3 regions of the Arthrobacter sp. AB6 genome follow, and region 1 is predicted to be linked to each of the others. Evidence: predicted binding sites of a transcription regulator. Region 1 holds the regulator's gene; each other region holds the start of a gene.
The links. Region 1 encodes HrcA, which represses chaperone genes, less so after heat shock. Its sites were predicted from a motif close to TTNGCACTCGNNNNNNNCGAGTGCNAA; they were not measured.
Positions count from the first base shown of each region.

Region 2: the regulator HrcA is predicted to act here: its motif matches at 1,741-1,767, upstream of groL (chaperonin GroEL).
Region 3: the regulator HrcA is predicted to act here: its motif matches at 2,669-2,695, upstream of groES (co-chaperone GroES).

Region 1 is NZ_JAUZVL010000012.1:22,586-26,530, forward strand. It holds gene Q9R30_RS11180 (16S rRNA (uracil(1498)-N(3))-methyltransferase) at 1-384, opposite strand, end outside; gene dnaJ (molecular chaperone DnaJ) at 387-1,514, opposite strand; gene hrcA (heat-inducible transcriptional repressor HrcA) at 1,593-2,606, opposite strand; gene Q9R30_RS11195 (DUF3097 domain-containing protein) at 2,783-3,637, shown strand; gene Q9R30_RS11200 (DUF4870 domain-containing protein) at 3,787-3,945, shown strand, end outside.
Region 2 is NZ_JAUZVL010000008.1:7,146-11,090, reverse strand. It holds gene groL (chaperonin GroEL) at 1-1,563, opposite strand, end outside; gene Q9R30_RS08515 (ABC transporter substrate-binding protein) at 1,853-3,145, opposite strand; gene Q9R30_RS08510 (cold-shock protein) at 3,142-3,348, opposite strand; gene Q9R30_RS08505 (LytR C-terminal domain-containing protein) at 3,548-3,945, opposite strand, start outside.
Region 3 is NZ_JAUZVL010000006.1:215-4,159, forward strand. It holds gene Q9R30_RS06380 (dihydrofolate reductase family protein) at 1-432, shown strand, start outside; gene groL (chaperonin GroEL) at 532-2,142, opposite strand; gene groES (co-chaperone GroES) at 2,220-2,513, opposite strand; gene Q9R30_RS06395 (DMT family transporter) at 2,738-3,670, shown strand; gene Q9R30_RS06400 (hypothetical protein) at 3,598-3,945, opposite strand, start outside.

The DNA.
Region 1 (3,945 bases):
CGCGGCCCGGTCGCCTTTCCACCGGACGATGGACCGTTCGGACTGCCAGGGTATGACGGCGTCGATCCCGAGTTCAGTTGCCGTCTCGATGGCAAGTTCGTCGCGGTCGCCCTTCGCCAGTGCCTGTACCAGCACCAGCCTGGTCCCCGGTTGCGGCTCAACAGCAAGGGAAGCACACTCAACACCCAGCCCGGAGGAGGAGGCCGCAACCACCTTTCCGCTCATACGGGTCCCGGCGCCGTCCACGATGTCAACGGACTCGCCGGGGGCAAGCCGCTTCACTGTGACGGCGTGCCGCGCCTCCGGCCCATCCAGGACAAAGACGTCTCCCGCCACCAGTTGGTCAAGGGAACCGGGAGGGGTGAAAAAGACCGGATTGCTCACCGCTACAGGTTACCGAGCCGGTCCCGGAGCTTGGCGAACATGCCCCCGCTGGCTGCAAGCTTGCCCTCGGTGATCTGCTCGCCGCGCATCTTGGCAAGCTGACGCAGGAGGTCCTCCTGCGCGGCGTCGAGTTTGGCTGGAGTCTCGACTTGGAGGTGCACTTTCAGGTCGCCGCGCCCGTACCCGCGAAGGTGGGTCACGCCAAGTCCGCGAAGTGTGATGATCTCGCCGGACTGGGTGCCGGGCTTGACGTCGATTTCCTGCGGTCCGTCGAACGTTTCCAGGCTCACCTCGGTGCCCAGTGCGGCAGCGGTCATGGGAATGTGCAGGGTTGCGTGGAGGTCGTCGTTATCACGGACATAGGTGGCGTCGTTGTTCACGCGGATCTCGACGTAGAGGTCGCCGGCGGGGCCGCCGGCCGGACCTGCTTCGCCCTGGCCGGAGAGCTGGATGCGGGTTCCGGTGGCTACGCCGGCCGGAACCTTGATGGTCAGCGAACGGCGGCTGCGGACGCGTCCCTGGCCGCTGCATTCATTGCAGGGGTCCTTGATGACGGTGCCGAAGCCCTCGCAGGTACCGCACGGGGCGGCGGTCATGACCTGTCCCAGGATGGAGCGCACGGCCCGCTGGACCTGGCCGCTGCCGCCGCAGATGTCGCAGCGTTCCGGATGGGTTCCCGGCCGGCAGCAGGAACCTTCGCAGGTGGGGCACGTGACGGCCGTGTCCACTTCGAGTTTCTTGTTGACGCCGAAGACAGCGTCGCGGAGTTCGATGCGGACACTGATGAGCGCGTCCTGGCCGCGCCTGACGCGGGAAGCCGGGCCGGTTGTTCCGCCGGCGCCGAAGAACGTGTCGAAAATGTCCTGGAACGCGAATCCCTGGCCGGCGTAGCCGCCTCCGCCGAAGCCGTTGTCCGTGCCGTTCTCGTTGCCGGTGGTGTCGTAGACACGGCGCTTCTGCGGGTCCGACAGAACCTCGTAGGCGTGGGTCACGGCCTTGAAGCGGTCCGACGCGTCTTCACCGGGGTTGACGTCCGGGTGAAGGGTGCGCGCCAGTTTGCGGTAGGCCTTCTTGATCTCTTCTCCCGTGGCCTCCGGTGAGACTCCAAGGACGTCGTAGTGGCTGCTCAAAGTTTGTATCTCTTCCTTGTTGTACTGCCTGCAGTTGGACTGCGGAAAATGCTCTGCATGCCCGGGGACGGGAAAACGTCAGGGTCCCAGGATCCGCGAAAGGTAGCGGGCAACGGCCCTGACTGCGGCCATGGTGGTGGGATAATCCATCCTGGTTGGTCCCAGGACACCAATTTTCGCAACGTGGTCCGGTCCGTACCCTGTGGCAACGACGGAGGCCTCGGCCAGGCCGTCGTAGGGATTCTCGCGGCCGATGCTGACGGCCACCCCGCGATGGTCCTGCGCCATTTCGCTTAGCAGGCGCAGCATGACCACCTGTTCCTCAAGCGCTTCCAGGACCGGTCCGATGCTGAGCGGAAAGTCCACGTTGGACCGCGCAAGGTTGGCGGTGCCCGCCATGACCATGCGGTCCTCCCGGCTGCTCTGGGCCAGGCCCTCGAGGCCGACGGCGAGGGCCTGGGCCGCCTGCCTTTGCCCCGGGCCGGCGGTGGCCACCACTGCCGGCAGGGACTGCGCGAGCTGGCTCAGCGGAGTGCCGGCAAGGGAGCCAAGGAACCGTGCCCTCAGGGTGGCGAGGGCGTCGTCCCCCAGGTCCTGGCCGACGTCGATAACGCGCTGTTCCACTTTGCCGCTGTTCGCGATCAGCACCACCAGCACCTTACGCGGTGCGAGGAGGACGAACTCGATATGGCGGACCAGTGCCCGGCTGAGGTGCGGATACTGGACCACGGCAACCTGGTTGGTCAGCTGCGACAACAGGCGGACCGTGCGGTCAAGAACGTCGTCCAGGTCGTCAGACCCTTCCAGCAGCGACTGGATGGCCCTGCGCTCAGCCTGGGACAGGGGTTTGACGGCCGAGATCTGGTCCACGAAGAGCCGGTAACCCTTGTCAGTGGGGATACGCCCGGCGCTGGTGTGCGGAGCGGTGATCAGGCCCTCTTCCTCCAGGGCGGCCATATCGTTCCTGATCGTTGCGCTGGACACACCGAGATGGTGCCGCTCCACCAGGGCCTTGGAACCCACGGGTTCCCGGGAATGGACGTAGTCCTCCACGATTGCACGCAGCACTTCAAGTTTGCGTGGCTCGCTCATACTCCACCTCCATCCAGGGTTCGGGCGGACGCGCCGCCCGCGCTGTGCCACCTCAAGGGTTAGCACTCGACATGCCTCAGTGCTAACAGTCTATTATGACTCCCGCCGTTGCTAGCATTGGTACCGCTCCGGGCGAAAATCCGGACCTGTGACCGAACGCTAGGCGGAGTGAAACCATGCAGTACCAGAACTGGGGCCCACGCGACTTGTCCGCTCCCGCAAAAACTGAACTGCCCGAGGTTCCCGTTGAACGGGGAATGGTGCTTGAGGATGTCCAGTCCGGCTGGGTGGGCGCCGTGACCCGGGTGGAAAAATCCGGCGGCATGCACGTGGTCGCCCTGGAGGACAGGCGCGGAAAATCCCGGTCCTTCCGGCTTGGTTTCGGGTTCCTCCTCGAAGGCCAGGCCATTAAGCTCCTGCCCCCGGCCCCGCGGCAGGCCGCCGGTGCCGTTGCCGGACCCGGCCGGACCGCCTCCGGGTCCGTCCGGGTGGCCGGCCACCGGGCACAGGTGGCCAAGGCCAGCCGCATCTGGGTGGAAGGAAAGCACGACGCCGAACTGGTGGAAAAGGTCTGGGGAGACGACCTGCGCGTGGAAGGCATCGTCGTCGAACCCCTGCACGGCATTGATGACCTGGCGGCGGCAGTTGCAGAGTTCAGGCCGGGACCGGGCAGGCGCCTGGGCGTCCTGGTGGACCACCTGGTGCCGGATTCCAAGGAATCCCGCGTTGCGGACGCCGTCATGGCCTCGCCGGGTGCTGCGGGGAACGTCCTGATTGTGGGCCACCCTTACGTGGACGTGTGGCAGGCCATCCGGCCCGCCGTCCTGGGCATTGAGCAGTGGCCGGTAGTGCCCCGCGGGCAGGACTGGAAGACCGGGATCCTCGCAGCGTTCGGCTGGCCCCATGCCACAAAGGAAGACATCGGGCTTGGCTGGCAGAAACTGCTCGGCGCCGTCCGCTCGTACGCGGACCTGGAAGCTTCCCTGCTGGGCAGGGTCGAGGAAGTCATCGACTTCCTCACCGTGCCCTGAAGGACGGCTCTGCCCGGCGTAAGCATTCCGGGCCGGATATGGGGCCGGTACCAAGTATTCTTGGTATTGCGGATCCTGCAACATTGCAGGCCCGGCACACCCAATAAGCTTTCTTAGCCGGCACCATTGCACTTCAGAAGGAACAGACTGTGGCAGAAAACGCACGCGATCACAGGGACAGCCCGGGCGGCCAGGGCCGTTCGGAGTACCACGGCGTTCCCGCGAATGCGCTGCCCCTGACGGCCAGCGAAGACCGGCAATGGGCCACCATGGCGCACTTCGGGGGCATCCTGGGCTGCGTTCCGTCG
Region 2 (3,945 bases), on a different contig from region 1:
GTCGGCAACTACAGCTTCGGTGGTGAGGAACAGGCCGGCAATGGAAGCCGCGTTCTGCAGGGCAGAGCGGGTAACCTTGACGGGGTCGTTCACGCCGGCAGCCAGCAGGTCGACGTACTCGCCGGTTGCGGCGTTCAGGCCGTGTCCTGCGGGCAGGCCGCGAACCTTGTCCACCACAACGCCCGGCTCCAGGCCGGCGTTGAAGGCGATCTGCTTCAGCGGAGCATCGATGGCCACGCGGACGATGTTGGCACCGGTGGCCTCGTCGCCGGACAGCTGCAGGTTGGCGAATGCCTTGGCGCCGGCCTGGATGAGGGCCACGCCGCCACCGGCAACGATGCCTTCTTCAACAGCGGCCTTGGCGTTGCGCACTGCGTCTTCGATGCGGTGCTTGCGCTCCTTGAGCTCAACCTCGGTTGCGGCACCGGCCTTGATGACTGCAACGCCGCCGGCCAGCTTGGCCAGGCGTTCCTGCAGCTTCTCGCGGTCGTAGTCCGAATCGGAGTTCTCGATCTCGGCGCGGATCTGGGACACACGGCCGGCGATCTGGTCGGCGTCGCCGGCACCCTCGACGATGGTGGTCTCGTCCTTGGTGACAACAACCTTGCGCGCCTTGCCCAGGAGTTCCAGGCCGGCGTTTTCCAGCTTGAGTCCGACTTCCTCGGAGATGACCTGGCCGCCGGTGAGGACAGCGATGTCGGCAAGCTGTGCCTTGCGGCGGTCACCGAAGCCCGGAGCCTTGACGGCCACGGACTTGAAGGTGCCGCGGATCTTGTTGACGATCAGGGTGGCCAGGGCCTCGCCCTCGATGTCCTCGGCGATGATCAGCAGCGGCTTGTTGGACTGCATGACCTTTTCGAGGACAGCAACCAGTTCCTTGACGTTGGAGATCTTGGAGTTGACGATCAGGATGTACGGATCCTCGAGGACCGTTTCCTGGCGCTCCGCGTCGGTAACGAAGTACGCGGAAATGTAGCCCTTGTCGAAGCGCATGCCTTCGGTGAGTTCGAGCTCCAGGCCGAAGGTGTTGGATTCCTCGACCGTGATGACGCCTTCCTTGCCCACCTTGTCCAGGGCTTCGGCGATCAGCGCACCGATTTCCTCGTCACCGGCAGAGATGGATGCCGTTGCGGCAATCTCTTCCTTGGTTTCGATCTCCTTGGCGGAGTTCAGCAGCTCGGCGGTGACGGCCTCAACGGCCTTTTCGATGCCGCGCTTGAGGGACAGCGGGTCGGCGCCGGCGGCAACGTTGCGCAGGCCTTCCTTGACGAGGGCCTGGGCCAGCACGGTAGCGGTGGTGGTTCCGTCGCCAGCGACGTCGTCGGTCTTCTTGGCAACTTCCTTGACCAGCTCGGCGCCGATCTTCTCGTAAGGATCGTCCAGCTCGATCTCCTTGGCGATGGAAACACCATCGTTGGTGATCGTGGGAGCGCCCCACTTCTTTTCGAGGACGACGTTGCGTCCACGCGGGCCGAGGGTGACCTTAACGGCGTCGGCGAGGGTGTTCAGGCCCCGCTCAAGGCCGCGGCGTGCCTCTTCATCAAATGCAATGATCTTGGCCATAACGGCAGTAGTCCTTTCGGGACAGTCGTTAAGAATGAACCTTCGCTGCAGTGCCCGCGACGGACGACCCTTTGCCGGCGGCCTCTGTATGCCTCCGGGTGCGGATCTCACTCCAGTAAGGTGTTTCTTCGCTCCTCGCCCGCTGCCGCGCGCCGCCGGCCGGAACCAGGCTTTGCTTTAGCAGTCGGTACGTCAGAGTGCTAAGTCAATAATTAGCACTCCCCACGTGAGAGTGCAAGCGAAAAGGGCGCGGAAACCGCTGCGGCGGGCATCTCTACGCCAACGGCGATCAGCCGGCGCGTCCTGCAGTTTCGCGGCCGGTGGGCGTTGGATTGTTGTCTGCCCCGTAGGTGAATACCGTGAACGTTGCCGAGGTGATGTCACCGTTGGCGTCGAAGGCAACCGGGCCGGATTCGCCGTCGTAATCAATGCCGGCACCGGAGGCCTTCACTGCAAGGCATTCCCTGTAGCCGGGGCAGGGCGGGCCCGGCGCCGTTGCAGCCCCGCCGGCCGCTCCGGCCGCTCCGGCCGCAGTCCCGCCGGAGACGGCGACGAGGTTCGCCGCTATTGAGCGGCCGGAGTCGTCCTCGGCCTTGGCAGCCGCGAGGGCCGCGAGGGTCACGGCATCATACGTCTCCGCTGCGAAGGACACATCCTTCAGGCCCGGATCGATGCCCAGGAGCCTTTCCTGGAAGGCGGCCGATGGCAGCTCTCCGGGGACCACGGCACGGGCGCCCTCCAGGGCTTTGGTTCCCAGCTTGGACGCGTAGCGGCCGAAGGCGCCTTCACTGAGGATGATCTTCGAACCGGCCAGGGCGGCGTTGTTGAGTTCGGCCAGGGCACCCTGGGCGCCGTCGCGGGCCACCAGGATGACGGCGGCGGGTTCCGCCCCGCGGGCGGCGGCAGCGGCACTTCCCGCTTCACCCGGTTTGAAGCCGACCGTGGCAACCACGTCCAGGCCGGCCTGTTCCGCGGAATCGGCGACGGCGGCGGAGACGTCGGTGCCGTAGGCACCTTCCTGAAACATCACGAAGACGGTGGAGGCGCCGGCGTCCTTGGCGAGCTTAGCCAGCACCGGTCCCTGCGCGACGTCGGCGGCCGCCGTCCGGAAGTAGTATCCGCCGCTGGGGATGCTGCTGAGCCCGGCCGCGGTGTTGGCCGGCGAGATCATCGGCGTCCTGGCCCGGGAGAGGATGTCCACGGCGGCCTTGGCGTGGCTGGAGTCGGTGGGGCCGATCACTACGTCGGCCTTGGCCTGGACCAAAGCCTGCGCCTGCGCCGCTGTATTCTGGCCGGCTTCATAGGGCAGCAGTTCCACGGGCCGGCCTTTGTGGCCGCCGGCAGCATTTATTTCTTTGACTGCGAGCTTGGCTGCGGCCGCCTGGGGCGCGTTCAGGAAGCTGCTTTGCCCCGCGTTGTCCAGAATGAGGCCAATCCGCAGGGCGCCGTCACCGGACGCCTCCGCTGTTTCCACGCGGGCGTTTCCGGTGACCCCGGAACAGGCGGTGAGGGCCAGCGTGGAGCAGAGGGCAGCGGCGAACGCAGGACGGAGGGCCCGGGCAGGGACAAACAGATGCTTCACTCGGCCGGCCGGACGCTTTCCGCCTGGGGGCCCTTCTCGCCTTCGCCGACTTCCAGTTCCACCCGCTGCCCCTCGTCCAGTGCCCGGTAACCTTCGCCCTGGATGGCAGACCAGTGGACGAAGATGTCGTCGCCGGAGCCGTCAACGGTGATGAACCCGTAGCCCTTTTCCGCGTTGAACCACTTGACGGTTCCTCGTGCCATGGTGACCACTCTTTCCGTTAGGTCCGGGGATGCTGCGCCGGTGCCGCCGTGCCGGGCCGAAGCCCGGAATTTACTCTAGCCAATGCATGTTGGTGCCGCTGGCACCCGGCGGTGCTGCGGGCAAACGTTATTCAGGCGTAACGCTGTGCCCCCGGACCGGGTGCGGCCCCGCGCAGCGCGGCCGGTGAAAGAACCGGGCTTACCGGTACCCCGGGCCCAGCACAACCACCAGCGGTACCTGGAATTCGGTGCTGCTGACCACAGTGGGGACGCCCAGGAGTTCCGCGAGGGCTTCTGCGTTGGCCCGTTGGGCTGGCCCCGAATAGAAAATGACGGAGCCCTGCTGCGGCGCGCCGGCCCAGTTCCCCACCTGTCCCAGGGGCCAGCCGTCCGCCTGCACGGTTCCGCCTACACGGCTTGCCAGCCCGGCGGTCCCGGCGGCGTTGTAGACCGCCACGGCCTGGGTTTTGTCTACGGACGAAGCCTGCGCCGTGGGCCGGGTGCTAGGCCCCGTCCCAGTTGCGGGGACCGTGTCGGTTCCGGCCGTTTCCTGCGCGGCGGAGGGCTCAGGCTCTGCCGAGGGGGCGGTGGACGCGC
Region 3 (3,945 bases), on a different contig from region 1:
CTGCTTCTCGGCCGGAAAACCTACGACATTTTCGCCTCCTACTGGCCCCGCCAGTCCGGTGATATCGGGGGCACGCTCAACCGGGTGCCGAAGTACGTTGTCTCCGGCGCCCTCGCCTCTCCGAGCTGGGCGGGCACAACAGTCCTGCCGGATGCCACGGCCGCGGGCCGGCTGCGGGAGGAATACGACCAGGTGCACATGTTCGGCAGCGGCGTCCTCATCCGTTCGCTGCTCGCGGCAAACGTACTGGACCGCCTCCACCTCTGGCTCTATCCGGTAACCCTCGGGCAGGGCAAGCGCCTGTTCGACGCCGGGACGATCCCTGCGTCCTTCCGCCTCGCGGAGCCGGCGCGCAGCTTCCCGAAGGGGGCGGTGTCGCTGGTCTATGAGCGCGCGGGCGACGTTGAGACGCAGGACATGCCGGGCACGTAAGTCCGCGCCGCTCCCGCCGTCCCGCCGACGAAAAAACCGGCCCAGCGGATGCTGGACCGGTTTTTTCGCGTACACGGTTGCCCCGTGCGCAGCTACTTGCTAGTGGCTGTGGCCTGCGTGCTCGTCTTCCTCGGCAGGCTTCTCAACAACCAGGGTCTCGGTGGTGAGAACCAGGGCAGCGATGGAAGCTGCATTGCGGAGGGCAGCGCGGGTGACCTTGACGGGGTCGATGACACCGGCAGCGATCAGGTCCTCGTACTCGCCCGACTTGGCGTTGAAGCCGTTGTTGGTTTCGAGCTCGGCAACCTTGGCGGTGATGACGTAGCCATCGAAGCCGGCGTTCTGGGCGATCCAGCGCAGCGGCTGGACGAGCGCGCGGCGGACAATGCCCACGGCAGCGGCGGCGTCGCCTTCGAGTGCCTTGACGGCCGGGTCCTCATCCAGTGCCTTCAGGGCGTGGATCAGGGCCGAGCCACCGCCGGCGACGATACCTTCTTCAAGGGCAGCGCGCGTGGAGGAAACAGCGTCCTCGATGCGGTGCTTCTTCTCCTTGAGCTCAACCTCGGTGGCTGCGCCCACCTTGATGACACCGATGCCGCCGGCCAGCTTGGCCAGGCGCTCCTGGAGCTTTTCACGGTCCCAGTCGGAATCGGTGCGGGTCAGCTCAGCGCGGAGCTGGGCCACGCGTGCTGCCACGTCTTCGGCCGAGCCTGCGCCGTCAACGATGGTGGTGTTGTCCTTGGTGACCGTGATGCGGCGGGCGGTACCCAGCACCTCAAGGCCGACGGTGTCCAGGCTGAGGCCCAGTTCCGGGGAGACAACCTGCGCGCCGGTGAGGGTGGCGATGTCCTGCAGCATGGCCTTGCGGCGGTCGCCGAAGCCGGGAGCCTTGACGGCGACGACGTTCAGCGTGCCGCGGATGCGGTTGACGATCAGCGTGGACAGGGCCTCGCCCTCAACGTCCTCGGCAATGATGAACAGCGGCTTGCCGGCCTGCAGCGCCTTCTCCAGCAACGGCAGGAATTCCTGGATGCTGGAGATCTTGCCCTGGTTGATCAGGATGAGGGCGTCCTCGAGGATTGCTTCCTGGCGTTCCGCGTCCGTGACGAAGTACGGGGACAGGTAGCCCTTGTCGAACTGCATGCCCTCGGTCAGGACCAGTTCGGTCTGCGTGGTGGAGGATTCCTCGATGGTGATCACACCATCCTTGCCGACCTTGCCGAATGCCTCGGCGAGGAGCTCGCCAACCTCGTCGCTCTGGGCGGAGATAGCTGCAACGTTGGCCACCTGGGTGCCTTCAACGGGGCGGGCGTTCTCCAGCAGGCGGGCGGCGACGGCTTCAACGGAAACCTCGATGCCCCGCTTGATCTGGCCGGGGGCTGCGCCTGCCGCTACGTTGCGCAGGCCTTCCTTGACCAGGGCCTGGGCCAGGACGGTTGCCGTGGTGGTGCCGTCACCGGCAACATCGTTGGTCTTGGTCGCCACTTCCTTGGCCAGCTGCGCGCCAAGGTTCTCGTAGGGGTCGTCCAGCTCCACTTCGCGGGCGATGGTGACGCCGTCGTTCGTGATGGTGGGAGCGCCCCACTTCTTGTCCAGGACGACGTTGCGGCCGCGGGGGCCGAGCGTCACCTTGACGGTGTTGGCGAGCTTATCGATGCCGGCTTCAAGAGACCGGCGGGCAGCGTCGTTAAACGCAAGCTGCTTTGCCATGGTTTTGTCCTTTCAAGACAGAACCCCGCGCAGCCGACCAGCAGAATGCATGACCAGCGGCACGGGGATCCGGAGAGTTACTTTACGACGATCGCCAGGACGTCGCGGGCGGACAGCACGAGGTACTCGGTGCCGCCGGTCTTGACTTCGGTTCCGCCGTACTTGGAGTAGATAACGACGTCGCCAACGGCTACGTCGACAGGAACGCGGTTGCCGTCTTCAAAGCGGCCGGGGCCTACTGCAACAACTTCGCCTTCCTGCGGCTTCTCCTGCGCGGAGTCCGGGATGACCAGGCCGGAAGCCGTGGTCTGCTCGGCTTCGAGCGGGCGGACAACAATACGATCCTCAAGAGGCTTAATAGAGACCGACACTCGGACCTCTCCTTTTCGTCAGCAAATTCGTGGACTGGAAAGCTTTCCGCCGTGGCTGGCAACCGTCGTCGCGGTGCCGGCAGCAGCCTGGCTGGCAGCTCTTCATGTGTTAGCACCCTCCTAGGGAGAGTGCTAATGAAGACTCTATGTAAGGGTTAGCACTCGGTCAAGGCGAGTGCCAGCGTTTCGTCACGGGCGGACACCAACCCATGTACATTTGACCGGTGCGAGCAGCCCTGTACCTGACCCTTGCCACCCTCTTCTGGGCAGGCAACTTCGTTGTAGGCCAGGCCGCCATGGAAACCATGCAGCCGCTTCAGCTGACCTTCTGGCGCTGGGCCCTGGCTGCCGTGCCGCTGCTGGTCCTGGCGCAGGCGGTGGACAGGCCGGACTGGCGCGCTGTCCTGCGCCGCTGGCCGATGCTCCTTCTCCTGAGCTGCCTTGGCATGAGCGCCTACACCCTGCTGCTCTACAGTGCGCTGGGGCACACCTCGGCGCTGAATGCATCCCTGGTGACTGCGGCAAACCCTGCCCTGATCATGATCCTGGCTGCCATCCTGCTCCGGGACAGGCCGGGCCCCCTGAGCTGGGTGGGCGTTGCCCTGGGCCTGGCAGGGGTCCTGCTGATCCTGGCCGGCGGCAACCTGCAGCGGCTGCTGACGTTCTCGATCGATGCCGGCGAATGGCTGATCGTCGCGGCCATCACCGTCTGGGGCTTCTACACGATCGCCGCCCGCAGGCTTTCCGTCCCGGCCATTACGTCCACGGCGGTGCAGGTGGCCATGGCGGCGGTTGTCCTGGTTCCCTTTGCGGCGGCCACCGGGGCTGGACTCCCGGCCACATCCTCCGAGGGCTGGTCGCTGGCCTACATCGTCCTGTTCCCCTCCCTGGGTTCCTACCTGCTCTGGAACCTAGCCCTTAAGCACACCACGGCAGCCAACGCCGGCAACTACCTGAACCTCATCGCCGTGTTCACCGCCATCATCACGGTTGCTCTCGGGCAGCCCGTCACGGTCCCGCAAATCCTGGGCGGCGTCCTGGTCATTTCCGGGGTTCTGCTCACCAGTGCGGGCGGAAAGGCACCTCAGCGGCCCAGGTCGTCGAAGTCGACGTCCTCACCGCCGTCGGCCTCGCCTGCGAAATTCCGCCCCCGGTAGAGGAAGAAGGCAGAGGCCAGGGCGGCCAGCAGCGACGCGACGAGGAAGACGACGCTGCCGGCGCGGGCTCCGTCGTACAGCCCGCGGATATCCCGGGCCTCCTGGGTGTCGTCCTTGATGTCGTTGCCGCCCACCGAATAGACCGTGGCGTTGAAGGTATCCAGGAAAAAGATGATCACCAGGAGCGCCAGGCAGACCACCGCCACTACGGAGCTGGCGATCAGTGCCGGCCGGGCGAACCTCGCCGGCCCGCCGTCCCCGGGTTGGTGGTGACG